One region of the Neopoerus faecalis genome, then DNA from elsewhere that is predicted to be linked to it. Evidence: riboswitches for the same ligand, from Rfam matches in the RefSeq annotation. Region 1 holds a riboswitch; each other region holds the start of a gene.
The links. Region 1 has a riboswitch for cyclic di-GMP ahead of PY311_RS03935 (GspE/PulE family protein). Riboswitches for the same ligand answer to the same signal wherever they lie in the genome.

Region 1 (3,909 bases):
CTGGCAGCTCTCCCGCATGGTGACAAAGCCGTTTTCCCTTGCGGCGGCGGACAACTCCTCCGTCTCCGCGCCCCGGCCGATCAAATGCCCCAGCTTGCTGTTCACCACAAGGATTTCCAACGCCGCCCGGCGGCCGATGTAGCCGGTGTGATGGCACTCCGGACAGCCCTCGCCCCGGTAGAAGACGGTGCTGTCATCCTGCGGCAGACCGAGGGCCTCCAGCTCCTCAATAGGCGGCTTGTAGGCCCGCTTGCAGTGGGGACAGATCTTCCGCACCAATCGCTGGGAGATGACGCCCCGCAGCGCGCCGGAAATGAGCCACGGCTCCACGCCCATGTCCCGCAAACGGGTCACGGCGGAAATAGCGTCATTGGTATGCAGAGTGCTCAGCACCAGATGGCCGGTGATGGCGGCCCGGATGGCAATATGGGCGGTTTCGCTGTCGCGAATCTCGCCCACGGCGATGATGTCCGGGTCCTGACGCAAAATGGAGCGCAGGCCGCTGGCAAAGGTCATGCCGGTCTTTTCGTTGATCTGGCACTGGTTCACGCCGGGGATGTAATACTCCACCGGATCCTCCAGCGTCACGATGTTGACCTCCTCCCGGTCCAGGTCCTGCAGCATCACGCACATGGTGGTGGACTTACCGGAGCCGGTGGGGCCCACCAGCAGAATAACACCGCCGCTGTTTTTCAGCAATGCCTCGTATTTTTCAAGGTCACGGCCCTCAAAGCCGAGGCCGGTTTTGGTGAGGTTCTGGGAGGACTTGTCCAAAAGGCGCAGCACCAGCTTTTCGCCGTACACCGTGGGAATTGTGGAAATACGCAGGTCTATCACATGGCCCCGCACCTGCACGGTGGTGTGTCCGTCCTGCGGCACACGGCGCTCGGCAATGTCCATGCTGCCCATGATCTTCAGGCGGGAAACCACCATGTTCTTCAAATCGGCGGGAACGGTGAGCATCTGGTGCAGCAGACCGTCCACGCGCATCCGCACCACCATTTCCTCTGCCTGCGGCTCCAGATGGATGTCGCTGGCCCGCTCGTCAAAGGCCCGCTCGATGAGGGCGTTGACAAACTGGATGGTGGGGGCGGAGTTGCCCTCCTGCTGCTCCCGCGCGGCGGGCCGGGGCGCGGCATCAATGTCCACACCTACCTCGCGCTTCATTTCCTCCACGATTTTCGCCGTGCCCTCATTGCTGTAGAGCCGGCCGATGGCCTGCTCCACTGCCTTGCGGGTGGCAATCATGGGAATGACTCGCTTCCGGGAGGCGGCCTTGACCTCCTCCTGCGCCATGAAGTCCAGCGGGTCGCTCATGGCAAGGTACAGCGTATCCGCCGCCGCCCGCACCGGCACCACGCAGAAGCGCCGGGCGATGTTCTTCGGCACGAATTTCGCCAGCTCTATCGGAAGAGATACCTTCGTCAGGTCAATAAATTCAATGCCGAGCTGAATTTTCAGCGCGTCAATCAGCCTTTTCTCCGTAATGAAGCCATTTTGAATCAGTACATCGCCCAGACGCTGCTTTGTCCCCTTCTGCAGCTCCAACGCCTGCTCCAGCTGTTCCCGGGAGATGGCGCCGGTGCTGATCAGCAAGTCTCCCAAACGCATATAGGCCATATCCACACCCCCCAGAAAATACCGGCACATCGCAAAAAGACAGACTGCCGCTTTGCCTCAGAAAAAAGCTGCGGCCAGTCTGTCATGTGAACGGCTCCGTTCATTTAGACACTATAGCTTTGCGTCCCTGCCTTTCGGCAGGTATGCCGAATATATACACATATCAAACGGAAGTGTTTCCGTTTCTTAATAGTAGTTATTGTAAAACAAACTGTCCCTTCCGTCAAGCAAAAATCGTGAATTTGCGCCAAAAAATCCGCTTTTTCGCTTCTCAGTCCAAAAGCGCGGCCACATGGCTCTCCCCGTACACGGGAATGCCGTTTTTCCTCAGCAGCTCCGCCGTGACCCCATCCCCGGCGGTCAGGGTGCCGGAAAAACTGCCGTCATAGATTTCGCCGCAGCCACAGGAGGGGCTTCGCTCCTTCAAAATCGCCGCCTCGCAGCCCGTCAGGCGGCACAGCCGCAGCGCGGCCTCCGCGCCCCGGCGGTACTGCTCCGTCACATCCGCGCCGGTGTTCATCACCACACGGTCCCCCCGCCGCTCCGAGGGTGTCCGGGGCGTTGGCAGTCCGCCCAACTGCTCCGGGCACACCGGTACAAGGTCATGCCTGCCCGCCAGCGCCTCCGCCCACGGCTGGGGCTTGGCTTTTCCGTCATACCGGCAGGGGATTCCCAAAAGGCAGGCGGAAATCAGGATTTTCATTTTACCGTCCTCCCATGGTCCGGCGCTCCCGCTCCAGCTCCCGGTAAAGCCGTTCCGGCGTCCATGTGCGGTTATTCGGCGTCAGCACCGCCTTCAGACAAACGATACCCGCCTGCCGCAGCGACACCAGAAGGGCGTCCAGTTCCCGGTCCAGTCCGCAGAATACCAGCATTTTCCCTATCGGCACACTCGATGCCCCACCGGTTTTCCCTTGGGACAGCGCCTCCAGCGTCAGAGTGCAGCTCTCCCGGCCCACCGGCTGAAGCTCCGCGCCGCAGCGCTCTGCCGCCGCCGCAATTTTCATGATCTCGCCTAAATCCCGAAATCCGAACATCAAAATTTTCTTCATGCCTCAACCTCCAAGGGCTTTCCGTTCAGCACCGCCGACAGCAGCCGCTCCCCGTCATAGCACAGCTTCAGCGAGAAAAACGGCTCGTTGGAATCCAGCAGCCGCAGAAAAATGCGGTCTCCCGCCCACATGGGCAGCTTCCTCAGCTCCGCCTTGGGAATCCATTCCAGCTCCCCCTCGTCGCAGGGATGGGGCGTTCCCATCCAGCCGGTTGCCGTGAACAGGTGCATATATTCCGTGGGCCACTGCGTATTCACAAAGGTCACAAGGCCCCGGTAGCGGTACTCCGTCAGCGTCAGGCCCGTTTCCTCCCAACATTCCCGCACAAGGCAGTCCTCCGGGCTTTCCTTGTCCTCAAACTTTCCGCCGACGCCGATCCACTTATCCCGGTTGGCGTCCTGCTCCTTTTTTACGCGGTGGAGCATCAGATATGCTCCGCCCCGTTCCAGATAGCACAGCGTTGATTGCAGCATGAGCCCACATCCTTTCTTCCTTATTATATAGGAAAGCACCGAAAATGAAAAGGCCCAACCAACCATTTTGCCCTCCGTCTTGCGGTTTTGGCAGCGCTGTGGTATTATTGCCCTTGAAAACAGGAGGCTTGGCCATGAGCGGTTTTATTTTTCAGTGCTTTTATGACATCGTTTGCCATATCCCCGCCGGGACCGTGGCCACCTACGGACAGGTCGCGCGCCTTGCGGGGATGCCCCGCTGCGCCCGGACCGTAGGCTACGCCATGGCCGCCAACCGTGACCCCTCTGTTCCCTGTCATCGGGTGGTGGACCGCTTCGGCGGCACAAAATCCTGCTTTGACCTCTACGGCCCCGGCACTCAGCGGGCGCTGCTGGAGGCGGAGGGCGTTGTCTTTACCCCGGAGGGAACGGTAGACCTTGCCCGCTGCCAGTGGAATGGTCTCTTTTAAGCAAAAAAACACCGGCTGACAGGTGCGGCGCACGCCGTCTCCGTCAGTCGGTGTTTTCATATTACCTCAGTCCGGCAGCAGACAATCCACCGCCGCCCGGTCCGTCCGAATGGATTTGCACAGCGCGGAGACCGCCTTGTGCCGGGGATCGTTTTTGTAGCGCTCCAGCGCCTCCCGATTCTCAAACTCCGAAATGAGCACGGCGTCATAATCGCTGCCCTCCATGCCCCGGAGGACCCGGCAGCTCTTCAGCTCCGGAATCACGCCATAGAGGCCCTGAAGCCCCGTGAGAAACAGGTCCCGCTCCGCCTCGGT
Region 2 (3,909 bases), on a different contig from region 1:
ATCAAAAAGGTCTTCACGGACCACCAGCGCATCATCTTCAACGGCAACGGCTATGATGACGCATGGCTGGCCGAGGCGGAAAAGCGCGGTCTTTGCAATCTGCCTACTACGGCGGACGCCCTGCCGGTCTACACCGCCAAGAAGAATGTGGACCTCTTTGTCAAGCACGGCATCTACACGAAAGAGGAAATCAACGCCCGGTCGGAAATTCACATTGAAAACTACACCACTGTGATTTCGATTGAGGCCCGCACCATGGCGGATATGCTGCGGCGGCAGATCCTGCCCGCCGTATCCGCCGTGACAGCGGAGTTGTGCGAGCGGGGCTGGAAGAAGGAGCAGATGGGTGTCAGCCACAAGGCGGATGACACTGTGGCCCGGGACATGGGCCAGCTTACCGACAAGCTCTTTGCCGTAACAGAAAAGCTGGAGCGCGACCTCGCTAAAATTCCCGCCGATGCCAAAAAGGCCATGACCTACAGCCATACTACGCTGGTGCCGGATATGGAAAAGGCCCGCACGCTGGCCGACGAGCTGGAAACGCTGACACCGAAGGACTGTTGGCCCTTCCCGGTGTACAGTGACCTGCTGTTCTCTGTGTAACATCAGGATCGACGCAAAAACAGCAAGAAACGACCCCCTGCGGAATGGACGCATCCATTTCGCAGGGGGTTCTCGCTTTTATTCTGTGTCAGATGCCTTTTCTGTGAAGTGCGTAGGAATAGACGGTAGGGATCAGAACCATCACCGCCAGCAGCGCCCCAAACAGCCAGCCGCTCCACAGCCGCAGCAGGGAGAGGGGGATCATCACAAGACCGCACAGCACCCACAGAAAGCCGCTCAACCGGTGGGTCCTGGTCCAATTTTCCTCGCTTTGCAGCGTCCACGGCAGCTTGATACCCACGGTGCGGTTCTGCCGGATTTTTGGCAGGTAGTTACCAAGGATCAGAAACAGTAGTCCCACAAACACAGGTACCACGGTGCTGATGTGCATCTCATAGCCCAGCCCTGTGCCGAGGGTGACCGCTCCGCCGAGCAGCGATCCGGCCGGGCAAGACCACAGCAGCACCGTCCGCAGCACAGGATTCCTATTTTTCTTCGTCTCACGGCTCTCGGCGTAAAAGCAGACGAGATGCAGTGCCAAAATAAACAGCGGCAGGCCGAACACAGTGGCGGCACGCGACGACCAGCCGTTTGCGTTGCCGGCAAAGTCCCAATGTGTCGCCATGGTCTCCGGCAAACGCGGGTAGAGCGCCGCGCCCGCGAACAGCGGCAGTAGGCAGACCAGCGAAGTCAGCAGCATTTCCCTCTTGTTGTTCTTCATTTTTTTCCTTCCCCCTTCAAGTCCTGTAACCACAGCAGGACTTCCTCCAGCACAGAGGCGTTAAGGCTGTAGTAGATATAGTTTTTCTCCCGACTCTCAAAAATCAGTCCCGCCTTTTTCAGTTGGGACAGGTGATAGGACACCGTAGCGGCAGTCATATCGAAACGCCCGGCGATCTCGCCTGCCGTTAAGCGTCCGCCCTTGAGCAGATTCAATATCTCCCGCCGCACCGGGTCCGACAGGGCCTTGAAGGTCTCGGCAAAGGCCATGGCATTCCCTCCAAAAGTATTTAGAAGAATTTCTAAATAGTATATACCATATCGCGGCTTAAATGTCAACAGCTATTTAGAAAAAAATCTAAATAGCTGTTCCATATAGAAAAAGCGCCCGCCGGGACCGAAAGGTCCCGGCGGACATTTGCTCAGCTCCGGCCGGTCTGCGCGGTGGGGCCGCATGAAGCAACGCCGCCTGCGGAACAGACATTGGGAAGTGTGTGGGAAATGCGGAACACCTTGTGTGGGGCACAAAGCGCAGGGGATGAGAAGCTCCGCGGCGAGCGGGGCCGGAGCTATGGGGAAGCACGGTAAACGGCGGGGCGGCGTTCCATCGAGAGAGCCGAAGGGGTCTATAAAAAAAGACTGGCCGCATCCTTCAATGAGATTGCGGCCAGTCGATCATACGGAAAGCTCCGGTTAGACACTTAACTTTGCGTCCCCGTCTTTCGGCGGGTTTGCCCTATTCAATTCGCCCTACTTCGCCTACGACCTATTATACGGGAAGCTGCTGCCGAATGCAAGCAAAATTTGTATTTTCCCCAAATCGGATTTTTCCTCTTTCCCTGTCCGCTCTCTTGTGCTATATTGTATACGTATGTTTTCAAATAAGAGATAAAGGGGCGGTCAGCATGGGAGCCATTGGCTTCGATAATCAAAAGTATCTCACCACACAGTCCGAGCAGATCAAAAAGCGCATTCATCAGTTCGGCGGTAAGCTGTATCTGGAATTCGGCGGCAAGCTGTTTGACGATTACCACGCCTCCCGGGTACTGCCGGGCTTTGAGCCGGACAGCAAGATTCGGATGCTTCAGCAGTTGAAGGACGATGTGGAGATCGTCATCGCCATCAACGCCGGTGACATTGAGAAGAATAAAATGCGGGGGGATCTGGGCATCACCTATGACGAGGATGTGCTCCGCCTTATTGATATTTTCCGGGACATGGGGCTGTATGTGGGCAGCGTGGTGCTGACCCGCTACAGCGGACAGGAGGCGGCAAACGCCTTTTTGCACCGGCTGGAAAAGCTGGGCATCCGCTGCTACCGGCACTATCCCATTGCCGGCTACCCCTCGGATGTAGTCCACATCGTCAGCGATGATGGCCTTGGAAAGAACGATTACATTGAGACCAGCCATTCCCTCATCGTGGTAACGGCCCCCGGCCCCGGCAGCGGCAAAATGGCCACCTGCCTCAGCCAGCTCTACCATGACCATAAGCGTGGCATCGACGCCGGCTATGCCAAATTTGAAACATTCCCCATCTGGAACCTGCCCCTGAAGCACCCGGTCAATCTGGCCTACGAGGCCGCCACCGCCGATCTGGACGATGTGAACATGATCGACCCCTTCCATCTGGAGGCCTACGGCGTCACCACTGTGAACTATAACCGGGATGTGGAGATTTTCCCTGTGCTCAACGCCATCTTTGAAAAAATTCAGGGCAAGTCTCCCTATAAATCTCCCACGGACATGGGCGTGAACATGGCGGGCAACTGCATTGTGGACGATGAGGTGTGCCGCGCCGCATCCAAAATGGAAATTCTGCGGCGGTACTACACCGCGAAAATGGAGCTGGTTCAAGGCAAGGGGACGGAGGAGACCGTCCGCAAGCTGGAGCTGGTGATGCAGCAGGGCGGGGTCACGCCGGACATCTGCCCCGCCGTGGCGGCGTCCCTGGAAAAAGCGGAGACCACCGGCGCTCCCGCCGGCGCCATGGTGCTGCCGGACGGTCAGGTCGTCACCGGCAAGACCTCCGGCACGCTGGGGGCCGCCGCGGCGCTGCTGCTGAACGCCCTGAAGGCGCTGGGCCATATCGACGATCAGTTTGAGCTGATCTCCAAGCAGGTCCTGGAGCCGGTCTGCCACCTGAAAACCACCTACCTTGACCACCGCAACCCCCGGCTCCACACCGATGAGGTGCTGCTGACGCTGGCCATCTCCGCCCTGACCAACCCGCTGGCAGACCTTGCCAAGCGGCAGCTTCCGGGTCTCCGGGGCAGCGAGGCCCACTTCTCCGTTATCATCAGCGAGGAGGATTTAAAGATTTTCAAGCGGCTGGGCGTCCGGGTGAGCTGTGAGCCGAAATACGAAACAAAGCGCCTCTACCACCGGTAAACAAAATACGAAAAGGGCACCGCACAGCGGTGCCCTGAGGCTGTCGATAAAGTGATAAATTTTCCGCAACGGTAAGGAAGGGTGTGCGCGGGAAACCCAAGAAGGGTGTCCTGCGCCATTAAAATCCTAAGTTTTCAGAACTTTTATAAAGTTCTGAAAACTTGCTCAGCGGGGCGAAAAAACTTTTTCGACACGC
Region 3 (3,909 bases), 210 kb from region 1:
TGCGTCATGCCGAGGACCACATTGAGGGGCGTTCGGATGTCATGGCTCATTTTAGAGAAAAAGTCCTGCTTGGCCGTGGTGGCCTCCTCGGTCCTTTCCAGCGCCGCCGCAAGCTCCCCGGATATTTTCTCCTGCCGCTTTTTGCTGCGGGAGGACTGGATATACAGCGCCGCCATCAATACCAGCAGAATAATGGTGGAGGACACGACCGCAAGATAAATGGGATAGTCAAAGAGATACTCCGCCAGCGTCGGTATGGCGGTTTGTTCCAGATATTTCTGCACGATCTCCGCGCTGATGCCGTCGGCGACACCCGCCAGCGTCTTTTCCCACGAGCCGTAAAAATGAGTGCTGTCATTGGCGTTGACGCCCATGCTCAGCTCCAGCACGGCCCCCGGCACGATATCCACCCGCAGTCGGTTCTGCAGATCATCCCGCGCAAGCCGCTGGGCCGTATAGGTCATAAGCAGCGCGGCGTCCGCCTCGCCGGCGAGGACCTGCTGCGCGCATTTCTCCGCCGTGCCGACCACGGTAAACTCCATGTCAGGCCATACGCTTGAAACGATCTCCCGCACGGAGATATGCTCGTCATCCGCCACGAGTCTTTCGATTTTTTCCGATGCGCCGCGAACGCGCAGGACGGACACGGTTGTTGACAGGTATGGCTCCGTAAGCCTGTAGCGGCAGCCGGTCTCATCCTCGTTGCCGCCGCTCATATCCATCCAGATATCCACATCACCGGCTTCGACAAGGGCCTCATATTCCTCTTTCGATGCCACCGGCACGATCTCATAGGGCAGCTCCAACGCCTCTGCTGTTGCCCGGAAAATATCTGCCGCAATGCCGCAGGCCTCACCGTTTTCATACCATAAATAGGGATTGGCGTCCGGGTTCATGACTGCGCGAATCGGCTCGCCGCCATCCTGCATTTTCTTCAGCAGCGTTTGCTCCGCTTCTGTCAGCTCCCGGTTATTCTCCTCAGAGCCGTAGTATTTATTATAAAACTCCGTCCGCCAGTTGGGCGTCTCCACATTCATGCTGTCGATGGCATCGTCCAGCCGGTCGATCAGCGCCTGATCCTCCTTGCGCGCCATGATGTAATAGGGCATCTCGCCGAAATTTTCAATGGTCTGCTCGTCCTCCGGAATACGGATATAGCTGTTGACAAGGGCGTCCACCTCATCGTTGACCAGCGCGTTGGACAACTCCGTGGGCGTTTCATAATAAATGATGTCGCAGTCAAAGCCCTTTTCCTTCACGAAATCCAAAAACACGCCGTTGTAGGTATGCCGCCGCAGAAAGCCAACCCGAATCCCGTTGTAAGTCCTGTAGTCCCCTGCTACGATTCGCTCATTGCCCACCTTGATGTTCATGCAGGTAGATGAAGTAATGGCCGGATGGGTAGAAAAGGCGAATTTTGCCTCCCGCTTTGCCGTTCGCCGGGCCGCCGTGTAAATATCCAGCTCGCCGTTTCGCAGCATGGCCTCACATTTGGAAGCGGTCTTATCGTAGCCCACATAGGAAAAGGTGCATTGCAGATATTTGGAGATTCCCTGCATCATCTCGTAGCCATAGCCGGAGCGCTTGCCGTTTTTATCTTGAATATGGTAGCAGTCAAAGGCGTAAAATGCCACCTTATAATCCGGCGTGTCCAGCCGCTCCATAGCATCGGCCCGAATGGGACACAGGGATACGAGCATGAGCAGCAGGCTCATGACCGCAATGCACTTTTTTCTCACGGGTCCTACCCTCCTGAATAAGTATAGCACCCTATGGAAATATCCATAAGGTGCCTGTGTGATTCTCATAACTATCTGCCATTTTACAGGCCCTATAGCTTTGCGTCACGGCCTTTTGACCGCTTTGCCCATATTCATTTTCCGTCTCCGCGCAGGGCGAAAAACGGCTGCCCCTGCTCGCTGTCTATCCAGCGGGGGATATGCCTTTCTCGGTACGTCTTGTGATGCTCAGTGTATTATATCGGAAAAAACATACTTTTTCAGCAGATTTTTGATGACAAAGTAATTCCCCGGCGGGCGTGCCTGACCCCGCATTTCTTTTGCCCCTAAAGCGTGCTGCGACACAAATGCACTGCCTTGGAAAATCGCTTTGTCATAGGTCATAGCCGCGCCGCGCTTTTTTGCAAAGAGCTTTCTGTTTTTCGGCACCGATTCCTACCCTCCGTCCGGTAAGTCAGATGTTCCTCTTTGCTTTTGCACGATTTCGTGCTATACTATAAGGTGATGAAATATAGATGGGCGTTTGCCCGGAAAGCAGAGGTCAGCACCGTGAAGATGCCTGAAAATCTGACGGAGGTCAAGCTCCGGCAAACAGATATATACACCGGAAAAATTCTCAAGCTGCATATTGATGATGTCCGACTGCCCAACGGCAGGGAGGCCGTGCGGGAGGTTGTGGACCATGTGGACGGTGCGGCCGTGCTGGCGCTGGACGAGGAAAACCGCGCACTGGTAGTCTGGCAGTACCGCTATGTGTTTGGCAGGGTCATGGCGGAGCTGCCCGCCGGAAAGCTGGATCCCGGCGAAGACCCCGTCACCGGCGCACTGCGGGAGCTGAAGGAGGAAACAGGCGCCGAGCCGGGTACGCTCCTGCCGCTTGGCCGCATGATTCCGGCCCCCGGCTGCTACGGGGAGACATTACACCTGTTTTTAGCCAGGGATTTGACCTTTGGCCCGCAGCATTTGGACACGGACGAATTTCTCAATGTGGAGCGCGTTCCCTTTGACGAGCTGGTGCACCGCTGCGTCAACGGAGAGATCGACGATGGCAAAACCGTGGCCGCCGTGCTGCGGGCCAAGGTGCTGCTGAATCTGTAATGGGAGGACAACATGGAACAGAAGGCTGAACAGCAAAAAACCGTTCTGATCGTGGAGGACGAAAAAAATATTGTGGACATTCTGCGCTTTAATCTCCAGCGGGAGGGCTACCGCACTGTGGAAGCCTATGACGGGGCGGACGGTCTGGAAAAGGCCCGGAGTGAAAATCCGGACATCATCCTGCTGGATGTGATGCTGCCGAAGATGATCGGCTTTGACGTCTGCCGCACCCTGCGGGACGAGGGCAACAATGTGCCGGTCATCATCCTCACCGCCCGGGAGGAGGAGGCCGACAAGGTGCTGGGGCTGGAGATCGGCGCCGACGATTACATCACCAAGCCCTTTTCCATGCGGGAGCTCATCGCCCGGGTGGGAGCCAACATCCGCCGCACGGCCATGAACGCCGCCGCTTCCGCCAGCGCCGCCGAAACGGCCATGCCGGTGACCGGCGGGCTCTCCATCAACACGGACAGCCATCAGGTTTTCCGGGATGGTACACCTCTGGAGCTGACCACCCGGGAATATGAGCTTTTGACTTTCCTTGCCAGCCACCCCAACAAGGTCTACTCCCGCATCGACCTGATGGAGCAGGTCTGGAATTACGGCTACGTGGGCGATGACCAGCGGACGGTGGACGTCACCGTCCGGCGGCTGCGGGAGAAAATCGAAACGAACCCCGCCAATCCCAAGTACATTCTGACCCGCCGGGGCGTGGGCTACTATTTCGCGGTCTGAGTCTGCCGCTTTCAATTTTTCTCCCGGTGAGGACACGCCGCCCCACGGCGGGCAGTCCCCACGGAAAGGGTGGTGAACCGTTTGTTCCGCAGTCTCCATATCAAGCTGACGCTGATTCTCCTGCTGCTCATCACATCGCTGATGGCGGTGGTGGGCGCGTTTTTGACCACCAGTGTCACCAGCTTTTATATCGACAGCTTTTATCAGCAGATGAGCAGCGCTTTCGGCGCAGACCGAAAGGCATTTGTGGCCGACCTCCGCAGCGCCGCCGGACAGCCGGACGGTGCCGACCGCATTCAGGAAATTTTAGAGGTCAATGCCGGTATGCTGGGCATTG

Region 2: another riboswitch for cyclic di-GMP. It lies ahead of PY311_RS01725 (autorepressor SdpR family transcription factor); the one in region 1 lies ahead of PY311_RS03935 (GspE/PulE family protein).
Region 3: another riboswitch for cyclic di-GMP. It lies ahead of PY311_RS02740 (ATP-binding protein); the one in region 1 lies ahead of PY311_RS03935 (GspE/PulE family protein).

Annotation. Positions count from the first base shown of each region.
Region 1 is NZ_JARFXX010000002.1:295,455-299,363, reverse strand. Features, by position in the region: gene PY311_RS03935 (GspE/PulE family protein) at 1-1,620, opposite strand, end outside; cyclic di-GMP riboswitch class I at 1,687-1,778, opposite strand; gene PY311_RS03930 (2-thiouracil desulfurase family protein) at 1,892-2,323, opposite strand; gene PY311_RS03925 (DUF3783 domain-containing protein) at 2,325-2,672, opposite strand; gene PY311_RS03920 (NUDIX hydrolase) at 2,669-3,145, opposite strand; gene PY311_RS03915 (MGMT family protein) at 3,280-3,594, shown strand; gene PY311_RS03910 (Dabb family protein) at 3,661-3,909, opposite strand, start outside.
Region 2 is NZ_JARFXX010000001.1:376,848-380,756, forward strand. Features, by position in the region: gene PY311_RS01715 (glutamine synthetase III family protein) at 1-603, shown strand, start outside; gene PY311_RS01720 (SdpI family protein) at 692-1,324, opposite strand; gene PY311_RS01725 (autorepressor SdpR family transcription factor) at 1,321-1,593, opposite strand; cyclic di-GMP riboswitch class I at 1,983-2,069, opposite strand; gene PY311_RS01730 (DUF1846 domain-containing protein) at 2,229-3,713, shown strand.
Region 3 is NZ_JARFXX010000002.1:88,860-92,768, reverse strand. Features, by position in the region: gene PY311_RS02740 (ATP-binding protein) at 1-1,739, opposite strand, end outside; cyclic di-GMP riboswitch class I at 1,803-1,878, opposite strand; gene PY311_RS02735 (hypothetical protein) at 1,968-2,123, opposite strand; gene PY311_RS02730 (NUDIX hydrolase) at 2,244-2,837, shown strand; gene PY311_RS02725 (response regulator) at 2,850-3,572, shown strand; gene PY311_RS02720 (ATP-binding protein) at 3,654-3,909, shown strand, end outside.